One region of the Streptomyces sp. NPDC001750 genome, then DNA from elsewhere that is predicted to be linked to it. Evidence: riboswitches for the same ligand, from Rfam matches in the RefSeq annotation. Region 1 holds a riboswitch; each other region holds the start of a gene.

The links. Region 1 has a riboswitch for cyclic di-AMP ahead of ACFYY6_RS25670 (M23 family metallopeptidase). Riboswitches for the same ligand answer to the same signal wherever they lie in the genome.
Positions count from the first base shown of each region.
Region 2: linked by a shared signal. The riboswitch ahead of ACFYY6_RS06445 (LysM peptidoglycan-binding domain-containing protein) and the one ahead of ACFYY6_RS25670 (M23 family metallopeptidase) in region 1 are both predicted to bind cyclic di-AMP.
Region 3: linked by a shared signal. The riboswitch ahead of ACFYY6_RS16535 (transglycosylase family protein) and the one ahead of ACFYY6_RS25670 (M23 family metallopeptidase) in region 1 are both predicted to bind cyclic di-AMP.
Region 4: linked by a shared signal. The riboswitch ahead of ACFYY6_RS17450 (M23 family metallopeptidase) and the one ahead of ACFYY6_RS25670 (M23 family metallopeptidase) in region 1 are both predicted to bind cyclic di-AMP.

Region 1 is NZ_JBIAUE010000018.1:111,275-116,086, reverse strand. It holds gene ACFYY6_RS25680 (GNAT family N-acetyltransferase) at 1-814, opposite strand, end outside; gene ACFYY6_RS25675 (HPr family phosphocarrier protein) at 987-1,268, shown strand; gene ACFYY6_RS25670 (M23 family metallopeptidase) at 1,541-2,332, opposite strand; cyclic di-AMP (ydaO/yuaA leader) riboswitch at 2,345-2,514, opposite strand; gene ACFYY6_RS25665 (M16 family metallopeptidase) at 2,917-4,299, opposite strand; gene ACFYY6_RS25660 (pitrilysin family protein) at 4,326-4,812, opposite strand, start outside.
Region 2 is NZ_JBIAUE010000003.1:57,448-62,259, forward strand. It holds gene ACFYY6_RS06435 (APC family permease) at 1-380, opposite strand, end outside; gene ACFYY6_RS06440 (hypothetical protein) at 892-1,209, shown strand; gene ACFYY6_RS06445 (LysM peptidoglycan-binding domain-containing protein) at 1,361-2,113, opposite strand; cyclic di-AMP (ydaO/yuaA leader) riboswitch at 2,118-2,304, opposite strand; gene ACFYY6_RS06450 (hypothetical protein) at 2,912-3,229, opposite strand; gene ACFYY6_RS06455 (MIP/aquaporin family protein) at 3,561-4,406, shown strand; gene ACFYY6_RS06460 (M20/M25/M40 family metallo-hydrolase) at 4,645-4,812, opposite strand, start outside.
Region 3 is NZ_JBIAUE010000009.1:91,520-96,331, forward strand. It holds gene eno (phosphopyruvate hydratase) at 1-984, opposite strand, end outside; gene ACFYY6_RS16535 (transglycosylase family protein) at 1,318-2,058, opposite strand; cyclic di-AMP (ydaO/yuaA leader) riboswitch at 2,061-2,232, opposite strand; gene ACFYY6_RS16540 (transglycosylase family protein) at 2,536-3,570, opposite strand; gene ACFYY6_RS16545 (cytochrome P450) at 3,688-4,812, opposite strand, start outside.
Region 4 is NZ_JBIAUE010000010.1:23,559-28,370, reverse strand. It holds gene ACFYY6_RS17455 (PP2C family protein-serine/threonine phosphatase) at 1-1,062, shown strand, start outside; cyclic di-AMP (ydaO/yuaA leader) riboswitch at 1,445-1,596, shown strand; gene ACFYY6_RS17450 (M23 family metallopeptidase) at 1,794-2,816, shown strand; gene ACFYY6_RS17445 (aldo/keto reductase) at 2,946-3,890, shown strand; gene ACFYY6_RS17440 (PrsW family intramembrane metalloprotease) at 4,082-4,812, opposite strand, start outside.

The DNA of each region.
Region 1 (4,812 bases):
CGCCGACGCGGCGGTGGGCGGGGACGCCGTCGATGGTGTCCTGGTCGGCGGCGAAGGAACGATTCACGGCATACGTACGGCCGGTGAATCCGGCCGCGAGGAGGTTACGCAGGACCGTGCGGCCGACACCGCCGGGCGTCCGGCCGACACCGATGACGGCCACGGACCCGGGGGCGAGCAGCCGTTGCACGGAGCGCGCCTCGGCCCGCTGCTCACGGCCGCGCTGGACGGCGAGGGACTCGGCCGTCGGTTCGAGGTCCAGGGTGAGGTGGACGGAGCCTTCCTCGAAGCTCCGCTGCTGGGTGTAGCCGGCGTCCCGGAACACCTTGATCATTTTGGTGTTGGCGGGGAGCACCTCGGCGACGAAGCGGCGGATGCCGCGCTCGCGGGCCACCGCGGCGATGTGCTCCAGCAGTGCCGACGCCACTCCCCGGCCCTGGTGCGCGTCCTGGACCAGGAAGGCGACCTCCGCCTCGTCCGCGGGCGCGGAGGCGGGCCTGCCCCGTCCGTCGATCCGGTCGTAGCGGACGGTCGCGATGAACTCGCCGCCGACCGTGACCGCGAGCCCCACCCGGTCGACGTAATCGTGATGGGTGAAGCGGTGCACGTCCCTGGCGGACAGCCGGGGGTACGGGGCGAAGAAGCGGTAGTACTTCGACTCGTCGGAGACCTGCTCGTAGAAACTGACCAGGCGTTCGGCGTCGTCCGTGGTGATGGGCCTGATCCGCGCGGTGCCTCCGTCACGGAGGACCACGTCCGCTTCCCAGTGGTCGGGATAGACGTGACGCGGACTCTGCTCCGTCGAGGACTGCATGGGCACAGACTAAGGCTCGTCCACCACTCGCGTAGCCGCCGGGCCCGGGGCAGTCTGAGGGGGGCCGAACGGCGTTGCGGCACCGCTCGTGGGTGTTCGCGGGTCGGCCGGAGCACCGCGCACCGCATGAGAGAGTGGTCTAGACAACTATTGATTCATGAAGGGCAGAACCATGGCTGAGCGCCGCGTCAACGTCGGCTGGGCCGAGGGCCTGCACGCCCGCCCCGCTTCCATATTCGTCCGCGCCGCCACGGCGTCCGGCATCCCCGTGACGATCTCCAAGGCCGACGGCACCCCGGTGAACGCCGCCTCCATGCTCGCGGTGCTCGGGCTCGGCGCGCAGGGCGGCGAGGAGATCGTGCTCGCGTCCGAGGCGGACGACGCCGAGGCCGCCCTGGACCGCCTGGCGAAGCTGGTCGCGGAGGGGCTCGACGAACTCCCGGAGACCGTCTGAGCCACGTTCCGGATCTCCGGGATTCCCGCTTCCGGGACTTCCGGGGTTCGGCACGGGACCGATTCCCGCGAAGGAGCCGCGGTGCCGCCCACCGGCACCGCGGCTCCTTCGTCTTCCGGCCCCGGGATTCCTTCCCGGCCCCGGGCGCCTCTTCCCGGGATCCGGGACGGTCGCGCAAGGGACGGGTCCGGCTGACGGGGCGACCCGGACATGCAGAAGGCCCCGGCGTGCTGCCGGGGCCTTCGGGAGGCGGTTCGCGGGTCGGCCGTCGGTCAGAGGGAGACGCCGTGGGCACGCAGATACGCGACGGGGTCCATGTCGGATCCGTAGGAGGGCGTGGTCCGGGCCTCGAAGTGGAGGTGCGGTCCGGTGGAGTTGCCGGTCGAGCCGGAGAGGCCGATCTGCTGGCCCGCGCCGACGCTCTGGCCGACACGGACACCGATCGACGAGAGGTGCCCGTACTGCGTGTACGTGCCGTCCGTCATGCGCAGCACGATGTTGTTGCCGTACGCACCGCCCCAGCCGGCCTCGACGACCGTACCGGCTCCGACTGCGACGACGGAGCTGCCGGACGCGGCGTGGAAGTCGATGCCCGAGTGGCTGCCGGAGGACCAGAGCGAACCGCTGGACTTGTAGCCGGTGGTGACGTAGGAACCGGCGACCGGAAGCTGGAAGAGGCCCAGCCGGGTGCGCTCGGCGGAGCGGGCGGCACGCGCCTTCTCGGCCCGCGCCTCGGCGGCACGCTTCGCCTCGGCCCGGGCACGCTTCTCGGCCTCGGCCTTGCGCTGCGCCGCCTCCTTCGCCTCGGCGATGAGGTCGGCCCGGTGCTGCTGCGCGTCGGCCTGGGCGTCGATCCGGTCGGCGATGACGTCCTGGATGGCGATGACCTGGTTCAGGCCGGTCTCGCCGACCGCGGAGGTCTCGGCGTCCGCGGCGAGGGCCGGGGAGGCGGCGCCTGCGATGACGCCGGTGGTGGCCAGCGCCGCGACGCCGGCGATCCTCGCGCTGCCGCGCGTCAGTCGGCCGGGGGCACGATGCTTCCCGGTGGCACGGGTGAACGCCATGAAGTGGCTGATCCTTTCCTTCCCTCTCGCCTACCGGGTTAGCTGACGGGTTCGGAGCAGGAAGGTCTCCTACGGAGGCCCCGGCCTCACCGAGGCTCAGGCTTCCGATTCACCCCAGGGACTTCATTGGGTCCCCGGCTCCCCAGGGCTCACGCCCGGCGGGGACTCGGCGATGGCTGTCCGGTGCGTCGCGGTCGCGACATACGAGTGGCCGGCAGCCCGGTCGACGCTAAGCGCGAGCACATTCGTTCGCCAAACGGACAAGCCGTTTTGTAGCGCATGCCACAGGACGTACGGGCAACCCGGCGACCGGAACCGCACATGGGGAAGACCCCGGCGAGACATCGCTCACAGGGGCCTTCGACGCCCGCGCGCCCGGCCGTCGGACCGGCCGGGCCGGTCGGGCCGCACCCGTTCGGCACCCGGAACGGCCCGGTCTGCGGCTGTCCTCCGACACCTGCCCCGTACGGGAACGGGGCACCGGACGCCCGGCCGTCGGACCGGCGGGGCCGGGACGCCAGAGGTCCGGACGGTCCCCGGCGTCTTCGCCCGGGAAGGCCGCCGGGACCGTGACGGCACACCGCTCAGCCGGCGACCACCGACACCTCACCGATGCCCAGCGCCCGGACCGGCTCCTCGATCCGGGACGCGTCGCCGACGAGGATCGTCACCAGACGGTCGCCCGGGAAGGCGCTGACCACGGCCGCGGTCGCCTCGACCGTGCCGGCCTCCGCGAGCCGGGCGTACAGGTGGGCCTGGAAGTCGTCCGGGAGGCGCTGCTCGACCTGGTCGGCCAGCGTGCCCGCCACGGAGGCAGCCGTCTCGAACTTCAGCGGCGCGACGCCCACGAGGTTCTGCACCGCGGTCTCGCGCTCCTCGTCGGTGAGCCCCTCGGCCGCGAGCGTCCGCAGGACCGTCCACAGATCCTCCAGCGCCGGTCCGGTCGACTCCGTGTCCACCGATCCGCTGATCGCGAGCATGGCGGCGCCGGTCGCGCCCGTGACCGAGTCCGCGGCCGACGACCGCAGCACCTGCGCGAAGGCGCGGACACCGTAGGTGTAGCCCTTCTCCTCGCGCAGCACCCGGTCCAGCCGGGAGGTGAGCGTGCCGCCCAAGCAGTACGTGCCGAGCACCTGGGCGGGCCACACGCTGTCGTGCCGGTCCGGTCCGATCCGGCCGATCAGCAGCTGCGTCTGCACCGCGCCCGGACGGTCCACGATGACCACCCGGCCGGTGTCGTCGGCGGTGATCGGCGGGGCGGGGCGAGGCTCGACGGTGTCGCCCGACCAGTCGCCGAGCGTCTCGGCGAGCAGGGCCTCCAGGTCGATGCCGGTCAGGTCGCCGACGACCACGACGGTCGCCGCGGACGGCCGGACATGGGCCTCGAAGAAGGCGCGCACCGCCCCCGCGTCGATCCGTTCCACCGTCTCCTCGGTGCCCTGGCGCGGCCGGGACATCCGCGACGCGGCCGGGAAGAGCTCCTTGGAGAGCTGCTTGGCGGCGCGGCGCGCCGGGTTGGCCTGCTCGTGCGGGATCTCGTCGAGCCGGTTGCGCACCAGCCGTTCGATCTCGCTCTCGGCGAAGGCGGGGGCCCGCAGCGCCTCGGCGACCAGTCCGAGCGCCTTGGCCAGCCGGGAGGCCGGGACCTCCAGGGAGACCCGGAGGCCGGGGTGGTCGGCGTGCGCGTCGAGCGTGGCACCGCAGCGCTCCAGCTCGGCGGCGAACTCCTCGGCGGTGTGCTTGTCGGTGCCCTCGGACAGGGCCCGCGCCATGATCGTGGCCACGCCGTCCAGGCCCTCCGGCTCGGCGTCCAGGGGGGCGTCGAGGACGATCTCGACCGCCACCACCTGCTGGCCGGGGCGGTGGCAGCGCAGCACCGTCAGGCCGTTGGGCAGCGAACCGCGCTCCGGCGCGGGGAAAGCCCAGGGGCGTGCGACGCCGGGGGCCGGCTGGGGGTGGAACTGCATCGAAACTCCAGTCGCGGCGGCGTCGGTCACTTGTCCGCTCCTTCGTGCGCGTCGGTGTCGTCGGCGTCGGTCTCGTCGGTATCCGCGGAATCGGCCGGTTCGACCGGTTCGTAGGCCAGCACCGCCCGGTTGTCGGGCCGCAGCCGGGCCTTGGCGACCGCCTGGACCTCCTCCGCCGTCACGTCCAGAACCCGCTGCACCGCGGTCAGGGCGAGCTGGGGGTCGCCGAACAGCACGGCGAACCGGCACAGTTCGTCGGCGCGGCCCGCGACCGTACCGAGCCGGTCCAGCCACTCGCGCTCCAACTGGGCCTGGGCGCGCTCCATTTCCTCGGGCGTCGGACCCTCGGCGGCGAACCGGGCCAGCTCCTCGTCGACCGCCGCCTCGATCCGCGGCACCTCGACACCACCGGAGGTCTTGACGTCCAGCCAGCCGAGCGACGGGGCGCCCGCCAGCCGCAGCAGCCCGAATCCGGCGGCCACGGCCGTCCGGTCACGGCGGACCAGGCGGTTG
Region 2 (4,812 bases), on a different contig from region 1:
GCCGTTCCCATGGCGATGACGGGAGGCACGATCATCACGACCAGCAGGGACAGCACGAAGACGAGCCAGCCGGCCAGCCGCCCCGCCATGGTCGACACCATCGCGTACTCGCCTCCCGCGCTCGGGATCAGGGTGCCCAGCTCCGAGTAGCAGAAGGCGACCGCGATGCAGAGCAGCGAGCCGATGGCGATGGTGAGGGCGGTGTACGTGCCGAGGCTGGAGAACAGGTCCGGTACGACCACGAAGAGGGTCGAGGCGGGCGTCACGCAGGACAGCGTCAGCAGTGTCCCGCCGACGACGCCGATGGAACGCTTGAGCTTCTGCGGGATGGGGCCGGTAGCCGGCGCGAGCGCCTGGGGAGCGCTGAGCGTTTCGGTCATCGTGCGTTTCCGATCAACAGGTGCGGTGTTTGAGAACGGGAGCGGTATCGCCTCCAGACGAGGACGTGATGAGTGGTTTCGTCGCTCCCAGCGCGACATGCAATCCCGACGAGTTCCGCAGGTCAAGAGCTGTTTACCTACGGAATTCGTTGTTTTGGAGCGAGGATCCGACGGTTCGGCGTAAGAAGTGCGTCAATTCTCGGGCGATTGGCGGGTACGGGAACCGCAGCCGGCCCGGAGGGAAAGTTTCGCCCGTTCCGCATTCCGGAACGGACTCCGGCACCCCGGGGCGCCTAAGGGCTGTCCCGTAATCCCTGGTGGATCAGCGCGCGGCGTCGGATGCGGTGCATCGTAAGGCGGAGGGACGTTCGCATACCGGATGTATGCGGATGTTCCGACAACGCAGCAAGGGGCCGTAGCTGTCGTCGCACCCGCCGGGGATTACGGGACAGTGCTGAGCGGCGCGCTCCCGCGGGTCGCGGATCCGCGTACCTGGTGTCAGCCTGGGTACATGGCTTGGGCGTCATGGACCACTCGTGGTGTGTTCTCGGGGCGTGGAGGCGTGCTCACGGACGAGGTCGGCGTCCTGACCGGGGACCTGACCGTTCACACGACCTGGGCCGACGACATGGCTCAGGTGACCGTGCAGTACACGGGTGCGATCGACTGGTTCACCATGTCGGGCAGCCCCGTGCCCTGCTGCTCCGAGGAGGACAGCAGGCGTCTTCACGACGCGGCGGTGCACTCCGTCCGGGAGGGCGCGGCGGCGACGGTTCCCAGACCGCCGCTGCGGCGGCCGCAACGGTCGGCGGACAGCGCCCTGGAGTGACCACGGGCGAAATGCGCCCCGCCGGCGGGCGGGGCGGGTAGCGACGGGGCCCCGGTACGACGCGACGGGATGCGCCCCTCGGGGAGCCGTGCGGCTTCCAGAGGGGCGCATCCCGTCGCGTCGTACCGGCACGGGGCCGGGCCGGCATGGGTCAGTAGGCGCCGAAGACGTTGTCGATGGAGCCGTACTTGTCGGCGGCGTAGTTGCACGCGGCCGTGATGTTGGCGACCGGGTCGTAGCTGTCGAACGGCGTGCCCGGCACGTGGTAGGCGCGGAACGTCGGGTCGATGACCTGGAGCAGGCCCTTGGACGGCGTTCCGGCGACGGCGTTCGAGTCCCAGTTGTTGATGGCCCTGGGGTTGCCGGAGGACTCACGCATGACGTTGCGGTGGATGCCGTCGTAGCTGCCGGGAATGCCGTGCCGGGCCATGATGGCCAGCGACTCCCTGATCCAGCCGTCCAGGTTGTCCGCGTAGGAGACCGGCGCGGCGGTGACGGTCGCGGACGAAGCGCCGGAGGCACCGGTGGCGGCCTCGGACTCGGCACCGACGGCCAGCTTCATCCCCGGGCGAATGAGGGAGGGATTGCTCCCGATGATCTCCCGGTTGCCCTCGTACAGCTTCTGCCAGCCGCCTGCGACGGCGTAGCTCTGCGCGATCTTGGAAAGGGTGTCCCCGGAGATCACGGAATGCGTGACGATCGCTGCCTTCTGCGGGGAAACACTTCCGGTGACGGCGGCCGGCACCGCGGCCTTTTCGGTGGTGGCGGCCTGGGCCGGGGCGGCCGAGGCGAAACCCGCTCCGATCAGCGGAAGCACCAGGGCGACTCCGCCCGTGGCCGCGGCGATGAGGCCACGGGTCCGGAGGGTGGACGAGCGGCGACGGTACGTACCCGTTGCGGTCATGGTGAATTCCTCTCCGTCGCCTGCGAGGTGAGCTGTCGGGTTCAGACTGGAGATGTCTGGCCGCACAGAATGCGACTTCACCCCGAGCCGTTCCGGATACCGGACCGGCGGCCTACCTGGTTCCCCCGCTCCTGCCGTGGACAAGTGGGTCGGGTTTCTCGGACGGCGGCAGGATTCGGCGTTCCGTCCGGATTGACGGTGACCGTAGGCGAGAAAAGCGGAGCGGAACAAGCCCGAATTTTTTGATCACAATTGATTCACATGATCAATTCATGGAATTCGCAGTAATCCACCTCACAGATCGAACTCGACTCGCCTTGCGCGACAAGGGGAGCCGAATCGCGGACCGACCCTCCGGCGGGTCTTTACGTGACTCACACCACGAAGCGACAAAAGGGACATTCCGCCCACCCCTCAAACGGCGCAACAATTACCGAAAGCGGCCTTACCGGCTAAATTTGCAACTCACTTCAAATGTGAGCAAAAGGGACATCTCTTCGTTCTGTCGGGTGAACGTCGGAACCAGTCACGTGCGTCTTCGGCACGGAACACCTGAACGCCCCCACAAGCCGGGCATGCGGACCCGGGCGTCGTCGCGTGGCCGGTCGGCCACACCGAGGAGGCCGACCGGGGCGCCGTCGCGGGCGACCAGCACGGCGGCGGTGCGGCCGTCCTCCTCCGGCCGTGCGGGCGGGTCCAGCCGGGGCTGTCGACGGCGAGGGCACGGCCGTCCACGGTGGCGGCGACGCGCCGGTGCCGGGCTCGGAGGGAAGTCCTTCACGGGCGGGCCGCACGAGGTCACGGGAGCGGCCCGCGACGACGACGGCCCACGTCGGGGATGCTCGCCGGGGCGCTCGGCCGCCGCGGCGAGGCCAGGGTCATGTCCCCGGCCCTCAGCCGCCCGGCGGGCACCACCTCCTCGGTGTCGCCCTCACCCGGCCGCGTCGCCGCCGCGGGCCCGAGATCGAACAGACCGCGCACCGACTCGGCAGTCCGCGCGGTGGCCAGTGCCTCCGGGGCGCCGGGCGTCACGAAGACGACGATCAGCGAGGCGCCGTCCAGCACCTGCCCGATCACCGCCGTCCCGAGAGCGGCGACCACCGTCGAGAGGTCCACGTCCAACGTCCGGTCCCCAGGGCCCTCTCCCTTCCCGCCCGGACTCCCAGCCGCCCGCGGCGTACGTCAGCGCATGGAGCGGACCCCGCGCCGGGCAGGTACGGGACCGCGCACATGGCGACCGCCTTGCAGGCCCTCGCCACCGTGGAACACCCGCGTCCCGGGCTGCGTGGCACCCCGGCACCGGGAGCCGTCCGGCCCGGCGGGACGGGCAGAGGACCGTCCTCACACCACCGCCGCAGCACCGCGTGCGGAAGCAGACCCGCACACCTACGCTCAGATCTGGATCAATGCCGCCAACCGCCGTGACCCGACAGGAAGCGAGATCTCCATGGAACGGCGCGGGTTGTCGGGACTCGGCGGGGAACTCGCGGCGGAATTCGCCGGAACGCTGATTCTCATTCTCTTCGGCTGTGGGGTGGTGGCCCAGGTCGCGGCCGGCGGCGCGCTCACCGACCCGCCGGGCGGACTCGGAAACCACGACAGCATCGCCTGGGCCTGGGGGCTCGGAGTCACCCTGGGCATCTATGTGGCGGGCCGACTGAGCGGTGCTCACCTCAATCCGGCCGTGACGCTCTCGCTCGCGGCGTTCAAGGATTTCCCCTGGAGGAAGGTCGCACCCTATTCCCTCGCACAACTGGCGGGCGCCTTCGTCGCCGCACTGGTGGTGCGCTGGAATTACACCGAGGCACTGGCGAGAGCGGATCCCGGACACACCATCAAAACACAAGGCGTCTTCTCGACCCTGCCCGCCAACGGCAATACCGCACTCCCCGTCACCGAATGGGGAGCGCTGCGGGACCAGATCATCGGAACCGCCATTCTGGTCCTGCTGATCTTCGCGGTCACGGATCTGCTCAACACGCCACCGGGCGCCAATCTCAGTCCGTTCATCGTGGGGCTCGTCGTGGTGGCCATCGGCATGGCATTCGGCACCAATGCCGGATACGCGATCAATCCAGCCCGCGACCTCGGGCCCAGACTGGCGAGTTTCCTGACGGGTTATGGGGAGGCGTGGCGGGACCAGTACGGGAACCTCTACTTCTGGGTGCCGATCGTGGGCCCGCTCGTGGGCGGCCCGGTCGGCGCCTTTCTCTACAAGTACCTCGTCGGCCGATTCATCCCCGCCGCGGAACCGGAGCCGGAGGGCAGCATCCCGACGCCGACGGAGAGATGACGGCGTCGGATTCTGGCAGGACGAGGGCGGGTTGCGGGAGCACTGGCGGGAGTCGAGGCGTTGGGAACCGCGGTGGGACGACGAACGGCGCTCCGAGCGGTACGAGGACTGGAAACGGGCGGTCGAACGCTCCCTCGACCGGGTCCGGGTGCCCTGCCCCGGCCCTCCCGCCGACAGCCGGTGCGGCGTACCGGACGTACGGGCGTGGCCGGGGACACGCCCGTACGGTGTGCTGGAGTCAGGTACCGGTGCGCAGTCCGGCGAGCAGGTGGTAGACGGTGTCGGTGCCCCGCCGCAGGGCCTCGACGCCGATGTGCTCGTCGGTTCCGTGCATGCGTTTGAGCATGTCCCGGTCCACCGTGAACGGATACATGCCGTAGACGGGGATGTTCTGCTCCCGGAACGG
Region 3 (4,812 bases), on a different contig from region 1:
GGTGCCCTCCTCGATGCCCCGGGCCAGGCGCTCCGGGTTGGTGACGAACAGGTCGTCACCGACGATCTGCACCTTGCTGCCGAGCTTGTCGGTGATGATCTTCCAGCCGGCCCAGTCGTCCTCGTACAGCGGGTCCTCGATGGAGACCAGCGGGTACGCGGAGACGAGCTCCTCGTAGTACTCGGTCATCTCGGCGGCCGAGCGGGACTTGCCCTCGAACTCGTACGTGCCGTCCTTGTAGAACTCGGACGCGGCGACGTCGAGCGCGAGCGCGATGTCCTTGCCCGGGACGTAGCCGGCTTCCTTGATGGCCTCGATGATGAGGTCGAGGGCGGCGCGGTTCGACTCCAGGTTCGGCGCGAAGCCGCCCTCGTCGCCGAGGCCGGTCGACAGGCCCTTGCCCTTCAGGACCTTCTTCAGCGTGTGGTAGATCTCGGCGCCCCAGCGCAGGGCCTCGGAGAAGGACTCGGCGCCGATCGGGGCGATCATGAACTCCTGGATGTCCACGTTGGAGTCGGCGTGCGACCCACCGTTGAGGATGTTCATCATCGGGACGGGCAGCAGGTGCGCGTTCGGACCGCCGAGGTAGCGGAACAGCGGCAGGTCCGACGCCTCGGAGGCGGCGTGCGCGACGGCCAGTGAGACACCCAGGATGGCGTTGGCTCCGAGCGAGCCCTTGTTCTCGGTGGCGTCCAGGTCGAACATCGCCTGGTCGATCAGCCGCTGCTCGGTCGCGTCGTAGCCGACGAGCTCCGGGCCGATCTGCTCGATGACGGCGAGCACGGCCTTCTCGACACCCTTGCCCTGGTAGCGGTTGGGGTCGCCGTCGCGAAGCTCAATGGCCTCGAAGGCACCGGTGGAGGCGCCGGACGGCACGGCAGCACGACCCGTGCTGCCGTCGTCGAGGCCGACCTCGACCTCGACCGTGGGGTTCCCCCGGGAGTCGAGGATTTCCCGGGCTACGACGACGTCGATGGACGGCACGAGGCATCTCCTTCTGGGATATGACACTGGTTCTGCAGGGTCACTTTGGCCTTGCGACAAGAGCCTAACCGGCCCCGCCCGTTCAGCCCGACGACCGCCCGCCCCCTGGGACGAAAAAGGACCCGGGAGTGCACGATCCCGGGCAAATGGCCAGAATATTACGGATCAGTAACTACAACAGTTGAACGAACTGCGCCGCACACGAGCGGCGCACGCCCGGGTGCGGGACGCGCGGTGCCGCGTCGGCGCGCGGCGCGCGCTCCGAGCAGACGCCCCGGCCCGGCGCGCGGGGGAGCGCGCCGGGCCGGGCATCCGGAGAGGAGAGGGACCGGACTACTTCGTCAGGTGCAGCTGCTGACCCGGGTAGATCAGGTCGGCGTTCTCGACGATGCCCTTGTTCAGCTCGAACAGCCGCTGCCAGCCGCCTTCGACGCCGTGGGCGGCGGCGATCTTGCTGAGGGAGTCACCGGAGACGACCTTGTACTCGCCGTCACCCTTCTTGACCTTCTTGCCGGTCGGGGTGGTGACGGTCTTCTTCGACTCGGTCCGCGGGGCGGCGGGACGGTCGGAGCGGGAGGCGGGGACCTCGGCGCGCTCGGTCTGCTTCGGCTGGGCCTGCTGCTCGGGGGCCGCCTGGGTGCTCTGCTTCTGAGCGGTGCCGGAGCTCTTCGAGGAGGTATCGACGCCCGGGTCGACACCGTCGTTGCGCAGGTTGCCGGCGGAGGCGCAGCCCCAGGCACCCGGACCCTGCATGTCGAGGAGCCGCTCGGCGGTGGCGATCTGCTGGGCCTTGGTGGCCAGGTCGGCGCGCGGCGCGTACTTCAGACCGCCGGCGGCGGCCCAGCTGGACTGCGAGAACTGCAGACCGCCGTAGTAGCCGTTGCCGGTGTTGATGGACCAGTTGCCACCGGACTCGCACTGGGCGACGGCGTCCCAGGTGGCGACGGAGGCGGCGGAAGCGCCGGTCGCGCCCATCAGCGGGACGGCGACGGCGGAGCCGGCGACTCCGGCGAGCGTGGCGACGCGGACGGCCTTGGACGGGCGGCGGTGCTTGCCCTTGCCGGAAAACAGCATGGAGGTCTCCTCACCGACGCCTACGAGGTGAGCTGTCGGGTTCGGGCCGAGTGAGTTGCCCGGTCGCACGTCCTAGCACGCGACTTCACCCCAAGCCGGTCCTGATGCGTCTCGCGACGATCGGGGCCGGCGCCTACCTGGGTCCCCCGCTCCTGCCTACGGCGCTTGAACGCGTCTGTTCCCTCCGACCGACGGCAGGATTCGGCGTGACGGTCGACGGGGCCCGCGGTGCGAGCGGTTACGACCGTAAACACATATAAGCCCCACATTCAAAGACGGACACATCGGGCAATCATCCCTTACTTGCATCTGAGGAACCGTCGTTTTCGCAGGTGGGGCGCGATATGGACGGGACCTCCAGGCCCAACACGCCAATTGACGCAAAGAGACCCATGTCTCACTCGCATGGGAGTGGACACGGGCCTCCGAAGGCGTCCCGGTTCTTGAGGCTCCGTCAGCCGGTCACCGGCTCCGGCCTCAACGGGCCTCCGCGTCGACCTCAAGGCTCTGGCCAGGAAGGATGAGGTCCGGATCGGAGCCCACGACCTCCTTGTTGGCCTCATAGAGCGCGGACCAGCCACCGGGGACGTTCTGCTCGTCGGCGATCGCCCAGAGATTGTCACCAGGACGGACGGTGTACGTGTCGTCGGCGACCGGGGAGGCCGCGTCGCGCCCGCCGCCGTCGCGCGAGGCGTGACGGCCCGACTCGCGGCCGGCATCCCCGTCGGCGCCCCACCCCTCCTCGGCGGCCGGCGCGCCGCGATGCTTGCCGCCCACACCGCCCGACGCCCCGGATCCTTCCGAGCCGGGCGACCCTGACGGAGCGACAGAAGCGTTCGAATCACCCATATCTACCGATTCGGGCGAACGGTGCGTATCGGCGGATGAAGTGGCGGACCCGGTGGGCGAGGGCGTGACCTCGGACCCGGGCCCGGTCCCGGTCCCGGCATCCGGCTTCCCGGCACGGCCCGAAGGCGTGACGTCCTCGCCGGACGGGGACTGCGACGACTTGTCAGCCGGCTTCGCGCCCTCCTCCGCCCCGGCGCCGCCCGTCTTCTTCGCGCCCTCCTCCGCCCCGGTGCCGCCCGCGGGCTTCCCGGAGGAGGTCTCCCCCGGATCGACCCCCGGCAGCCCCCCACCCGTCGCGAGGCCGGAGAGGGGCGCACAGCTCGGCCACGCCTGCGGACCCCGGTCGCCCAGGATCTCCTCGGCCACCGCGATCTGCTGGGCGCGGCTGGCGAGGTCGGCGCGCGGGGCGTACGCCTCACCGCCGTACGCCTTCCAGACCTCCGGGGTGAGCTGAAGGCCGCCGTAGGAGCCGTTGCCGAAATCGGCGCTCCAGGAGCCGCCGCTCTCGCACTCGGCGACCCGGTCCCAGGTCCCGGAGTCGGCCGCCTGCGCGGCGCCCGCGCCGAGCAGCGGGATGGCGATGGCGGATCCGGTCACGCCCGCCGCGACGACGATGGCGGGTGCCTGACGAGGGCGACGGTGTCTGCCGTTCGCGGAGCCCATGAGGTTGCCTTCCGTGTGACGGACGAGTTCGGTCGAGCGACCCGGTGGGGCCGAACGGTGAACCTAACCGGACTCGAACGCGTGTCACAAGTCGATGCAGCGCCGATCACGCGAACATCACAGATGTGACGTCCCGTCAGAAACCAGTCGGACGGGCCGGGGCCCGAACTCCACGGGAAGCGTGCGCAGTCCGCGCATGATGAGCCCGCCGCGCCACCGCAGATCGGCGGGTTCCACCGCGAGCCGCAGGTCGGGAAGGCGCCTGAGCAGGGTGGCGAGCGCGGTCTGTCCCTCCAGTCGGGCGAGCGGCGCGCCGAGGCAGTAGTGGATGCCGTGCCCGTATCCGAGGTGCTGATTGTCACGTCGGGCGAGGTCGAGCGTGTCGGGGTCCTCGAAGCGCGTCGGGTCGCGGTCGGCGGCGGCGAGCACGACCAGGACGGGGTCGCCGACCGCGATGTCCCGGCCGCCGAGCGTCAGCGGCTCGGTGGCGAACCGCCAGGTCGCCAGCTCCACCGGGCCGTCGTACCGCAGCAGTTCCTCGATCCCGGTCTCCAGCAGTCCGCTCTCCCCCGCGTCCAGGGAGCGTTGCAGCCGTTCGCGCTGGGCGGGATTGCGCAGCAGCGCGTACATCCCGTTCCCGATCAGGTTGACGGTCGTCTCGAAACCGGCGAAGAGCAGGATGAAGGCCATGGCCGCGGCCTCGTTCTCGGTGAGGTGCTCGCCGTGGTCGCCGGCCCGGATCAGCCCGGAGATCAGGTCGTCCCCGGGGTTCTCCCGCTTGCGGTGGATGAGCTCGGCGAGATAGCCGCGCATCTTCTTCACCGACCGGGCGACGCCGCCACGCGGGCCGCCGCCGTGCCGGATCATCATGCCCGCCCAGTCCCGGAAGTCGTCCTGGTCCTCGCGCGGGACGCCGAGCAGGTCGCAGATCGCGTAGATGGGGAGCGGGAAGGCGAAGTCGTGGATGAGGTCCGCCCGGCCCTCGGCGGCGAAGCGGTCGATGAGCCCGTCCGTCAGCTCCTGCACGCGCGGCGCGAACGCGGCGACCCGGCGTGGGGTGAACGCCTTGGAGACCAGACGGCGCAGCCGGGTGTGGTCGGGCGGGTCGATGTTCAGCAGATGCGTCATCAGCTCCGCCTTGCGCTCGCCGGGGATGCCGGTCTTCCCCTTGGCGTGCGCGGGCTCGGCGTGGTGTGCCGGGTTCTTGGAGAGCCGCGCGTCGGCGAGCGCCTGCCGGGCGTC
Region 4 (4,812 bases), on a different contig from region 1:
CTGTTCGACCTGTTCACCCCGCCGGTCTTCACCGCCATCCCGCTGTTCGTCGCGGCGCCGCTGATCGCCGCGCCGTTCTTCTCGTTGTCCAACACCGTGCGCACCGGCATCGCCTCGATGCTGGCCGTCGTCGCGCTCCGGCTGGCCACCGACTCGCTGCCGGCGGCCGTGCCGCTGATCGAGCTGCTCACGCTGGCGACCGTCTCGGTGCTCGCGGTGGTGATCAACCGAGTCGTGCAGCGGAGCAACGAGCAGCTGGCCTCCGCGCGGGTCATCGCGGAGCGGGCCATGCGGGCGGTGCTGCCGAAGCCGTCCGACCGGATCGGTGGGCTCCATGTGGCGGCGCGGTACGAGGCCGCGCAGGCCGACGAGTTCGTCGGCGGTGACCTGTTCGCGGTGACGGACACCCCGTATGGGGTGCGGCTGGTGGTCGGTGACGTGCGGGGGAAGGGCCTCGACGCCGTGGAGACGGTCGCCGTGGTCATCGGGGCGTTCCGGGAGGCGGCCGAACAGGAGCGCTCGCTGGAGGGCGTGGCGCGTCGGCTGGAGCGGGCGCTGGTGCGGGAGAGGAGGGCGCGCCGGGGCGGGCCCGATGTCGTCGAGGGCTTCACCACCGCCGTGCTGGCCGAGATCCCGGCCGGCCTGTCCCGGGTCCGGATCGTCAACCGCGGCCACCCCGAGCCGATCCTGCTGTATCCGGACGGGGCGCTGGACGTGCTGGCGCCCTCGATGCCCGCGTTGCCGCTCGGGATGGACCTGGGCGTGTGGCCCGACCGGACGGACGAGTGGGATCTGCGGCCGGGGGCGACACTGCTCCTCTACACGGACGGCCTCTCCGAGGCGCGGAACGCCCAGGGGGACTTCTACGATCCGGCGGCCCGGCTGTGCGGGCGGATCTTTCCCGGGCCGGAGGAGCTGCTGTCCGCGCTGACCGACGACGTACGGCTGCACACGGGGGGCGAGTCGACCGATGACATGGCCCTGCTCGCGGTCGTGCGCCCCGCGGAGGGGCAGCCGGAGCGGCGCAGGACCGTCCGGATCGTGGGGCCGGACCCGGCATGACGGACGGTCCGGGGCGGCTGGGCCTGTGCAAGAGGGGCCGGGGCGTCCGGGCGCCGGGCGTGTGCAAGAAGGCCGTGAGGGGTTCGGTCGGGTGCGCCCGTGAGGCCGCGGACGTCCGTCCGGGCGGCCGGGTGCGGCCGAGCGGACCGCGGTGCCACCGTACGTAATCGAAAGACGCCGCTCCGCATAACATTTGACGCAACGTCAGTGACGAGGTATTGACTGAGACCCGATCAAGTCGTCTAAATACGCCCCGAGATGTCCAGTAAAGTCCAGGCCAAAGACGTGAACGATCAGTGGGGACGGCTTGGAATCAGGGCCCGGTGTCTATTAACGTTCGATAACGCAGCGCGGTCGTCCCAGCCGTCGTCAGAGGCGGCACCGTGCGCGAGCGCCGAATCCCGAAAGGGAACCGGGGAACCACCACCCTGGGGTGAATCGGACATCCGGGTCTCGTGAGAGACGCGGTGTCCGTAGGAGACCTTCCTGCTCCGAACCCGTCAGCTAACCCGGTAGGCGAGAAGGAAGGAAAGGAGTGCGCCCCCGTGGCGTCCAACAAGCCTGCCCCCGAGGCCCCCGCTCGGCTCGATTCCGCGTACGGTTCCGAGTTCGGCACCGACTTCGGCCCCGGTTACGGTGCGGGCCCCGGCTACGGCTCCGACTACGGAACGGCCGGGATGACGACGGTGTCCGGCACCGCGGATCGCATGGACCACGGAATCGGATCGGAGATGGCCGCCACCGCGACCCTGCCCGGCGCCGACTTCGGTGTCGACGACGAGCGCGGCTGGGGCGAGTGGAACCCCACCGAGGAGACCGTCCGCCCCGTACGCGGCAAGCACCGGGTCGCCAAGCAGCGCAACGGACTCGCCCGCAGTTCCGCAGTGCTCGGGGTCGGCGTCATCGCGGCGGTCGGCGCGGGCGGCATGGCCACCGCGCAGGGCAAGCCGCCGGTGTCCATCTCCCTTCCCGACTCCATCGCGGACAACCTGCCCGACGCCAAGTCGCTTCCCGGCGTGGGCGCCCTCCTCTCCGACAAGTCCGAGGACGACGGGGCCGCGCCCGCCACCGCCCCGCTCACCACCGCGGGCATCACCACCGCCGAGGCCGAGCAGGGCACGACCGACGCGGGCGAGGCGCTGCGTGCCCGCATCCTCCAGCAGGCCGAGCAGCAGCAGGCCGCCGCCGACGCGGAGGCCAGGGAGGCCCAGGAGAAGGCCGCGGCGGAGAAGGCCGCGGCCGAGGCCAAGAAGCAGCAGGACGCCGCCGAGGCCAAGGCCGCCGCCGAGAAGAAGAAGGCGGAGGAGGAGGCGAAGAAGAAGGCCGAGGCCCTGCGGCTCGCCAAGCTCGCCGCCAGCTACGCCGTCCCGACCACCTCGTACACGATCACCTCGACGTACGGCCAGGCCGGCACGATGTGGTCCTCCGGTCACCACACCGGCCTCGACTTCGCGGCGCCGACGGGCACCCCCGTCAAGGCCGTTCACGGCGGCACCATCAAGTCGGCGGGCTGGTCCGGCTCGTACGGCTACCGCACGGTGCTGGAGCTGGAGGACGGCACGGAGATCTGGTACTGCCACCAGTCCTCGATCGGCGTCGGGGTCGGCCAGAAGGTCTCCACCGGGGACACCATCGGCCGGGTCGGCGCGACCGGCAACGTGACGGGTCCCCACCTCCACCTGGAGATCCACACCGCCGACGGCACGGGCGTGGATCCGATGGGCTGGCTGCGGAGCAAGGGCCTCAACATCTGAGGCACCCGCGTCGGCGATGCACGCGCGTACAACGATGCACGGGCGGACGGCGCGGACCACACCGAACAGCCCTCCGCCGAACGGCGGATGCGCGGAATACCGTTTTGGCGGGAACACGTTGATCGATTCATGACTTCCCTTCGCCAACTCGGCTCTTCCGATCTTCAGGTGTTCCCACTCGCCCTCGGCGGCAATGTCTTCGGCTGGACGGCCGACGAGGCGCAGTCGTTCGCCGTGCTGGACGCCTACACGGAGGCGGGTGGCAACTTCGTCGACACCGCCGACGCCTACTCCGCCTGGGTGCCGGGGAACGAGGGCGGCGAGTCGGAGACCGTCATCGGCAAGTGGCTCGCGTCCCGGCCCGGCCGGTCCGACGTCGTCGTCGCCACCAAGGTCGGTGCCCACCCCTCGTACAAGGGTCTCTCCGCCGCCACCATCAAGGCGGCGGCGGAAGAGTCGCTGCGCAGGCTCGGCAGGGACCACATCGACCTCTACTACACGCACTTCGACGACGAGACCGTGCCGGTCGAGGAGATCATCACCACCCTCGACGAGCTGGTGAAGGCCGGCAAGGTGCGCGAGATCGCCGCGTCCAACATCAGCCCCGAGCGGCTCCGGGCGTCCCTGGACTTCTCCGAGCGCGAGGGGCTGGCCCGTTACGTCGCCCTGCAGCCGCACTACAACCTCGTCTCCCGCGACACCTACGAGGGCGCACTCCAGGACACGGCCGCGCGGGCCGGGCTCGCCGCCGTCCCGTACTTCGCCCTGGCCTCCGGATTCCTCACGGGCAAGTACCGCCCGGGCGCCCCGGTGGAGAGCGCGCGTGCGCAGAGCGCGGGGAAGTACCTGGAGTCGGAGCGCGGGCAGAACGTCCTCGCCGCCCTGGACCGGGTCGCCCAGGCCCATGACGCACAGATCGCGACCGTGGCGCTGGCCTGGCTCGCGTCCCGGCCGACCGTCGTCGCGCCGATCGCCTCGGCCCGTACGGTCGAGCAGTTGCCCGCCCTGACGGCCGTCGCCGACCTCCGGCTGACCGAGGGGGAGCTGGCCGACCTCACCGAGGCTTCCGCCTGACGGGCGCCACCGGCGGGCACGGCAGCCGCGGCAGGCCGACCGGCGGACCGGGTGGCGGACTGTTCCGTCACCGGCGGCGGATCGTGCTCGGGTCCGGCCGCGCTCCGGTCGCTCCGCCGAACTGAGCGTCTCCACGAACGCCCCGGAAGCATCGCGCTCCCGGGGCGTTCGCGCGTCCGTGGCGCCCGGAGCTACCGGGGCGGCAGCTGATACGGGTTGTAGCCGCCGTACGCCTGGTGCGGCGGCGGGAACGCGGCCGGGGCCGACGTCGGCCAGTACGCGGCCGGGGCGGGCGGGAACGGGTAGGGGTAGGGGCGCAGGAGGCCCGCCGCCTGCGCGGCGTAGGCGAGGGCGGGAGCGGCCACGTCCCTGCGCTGCCAGAGGTGGTGCAACAGCTCCAGTTCACGTGCCGCGAAGTCGGGGCCCGCCGTCCCGAGGCGGGCCTGGCGGCGGAGCGAGGCCAGCGACATCGCGAACGACTCGTACTCGGCGACGGTACGGGCGGCGGCCTTGCCCCGGGCCCGCGCCTTGCGGCGCTCCTTGCGGGGTGCCCGGCCCTGTGCCTGTGCCGGGGGCAGGGCCTGGGCCGGTGCGCCGACCGGGGCCACCGCTCCGTGGCCCGGACCATGGACCGCTCCGGTGCCCGGTGCATGGCCCGGTGCGTGGCCTGGGCCGTACGGGTTGCCCCAGCTGGCCCCGGCGTCGAAGGAATGGTGTCGGCGGGCCGCGTCGCGGGCCAGGCCGCGGGCCCGCATGGAGGCGAGGGCGAGCGGTTCGGCGGGGGTCAGCCAGCCGGCCGCCGCGTAGCCGGGCAGTTCTGCGGCGAGTGCGCGCAGCTCGCGTCGGCGTGCCCAGATCACCAGCCAGGTCAGCACGCCGAAGAGCGGAACCATGAACACCGCGTACACGGCGTAGAAGGCGA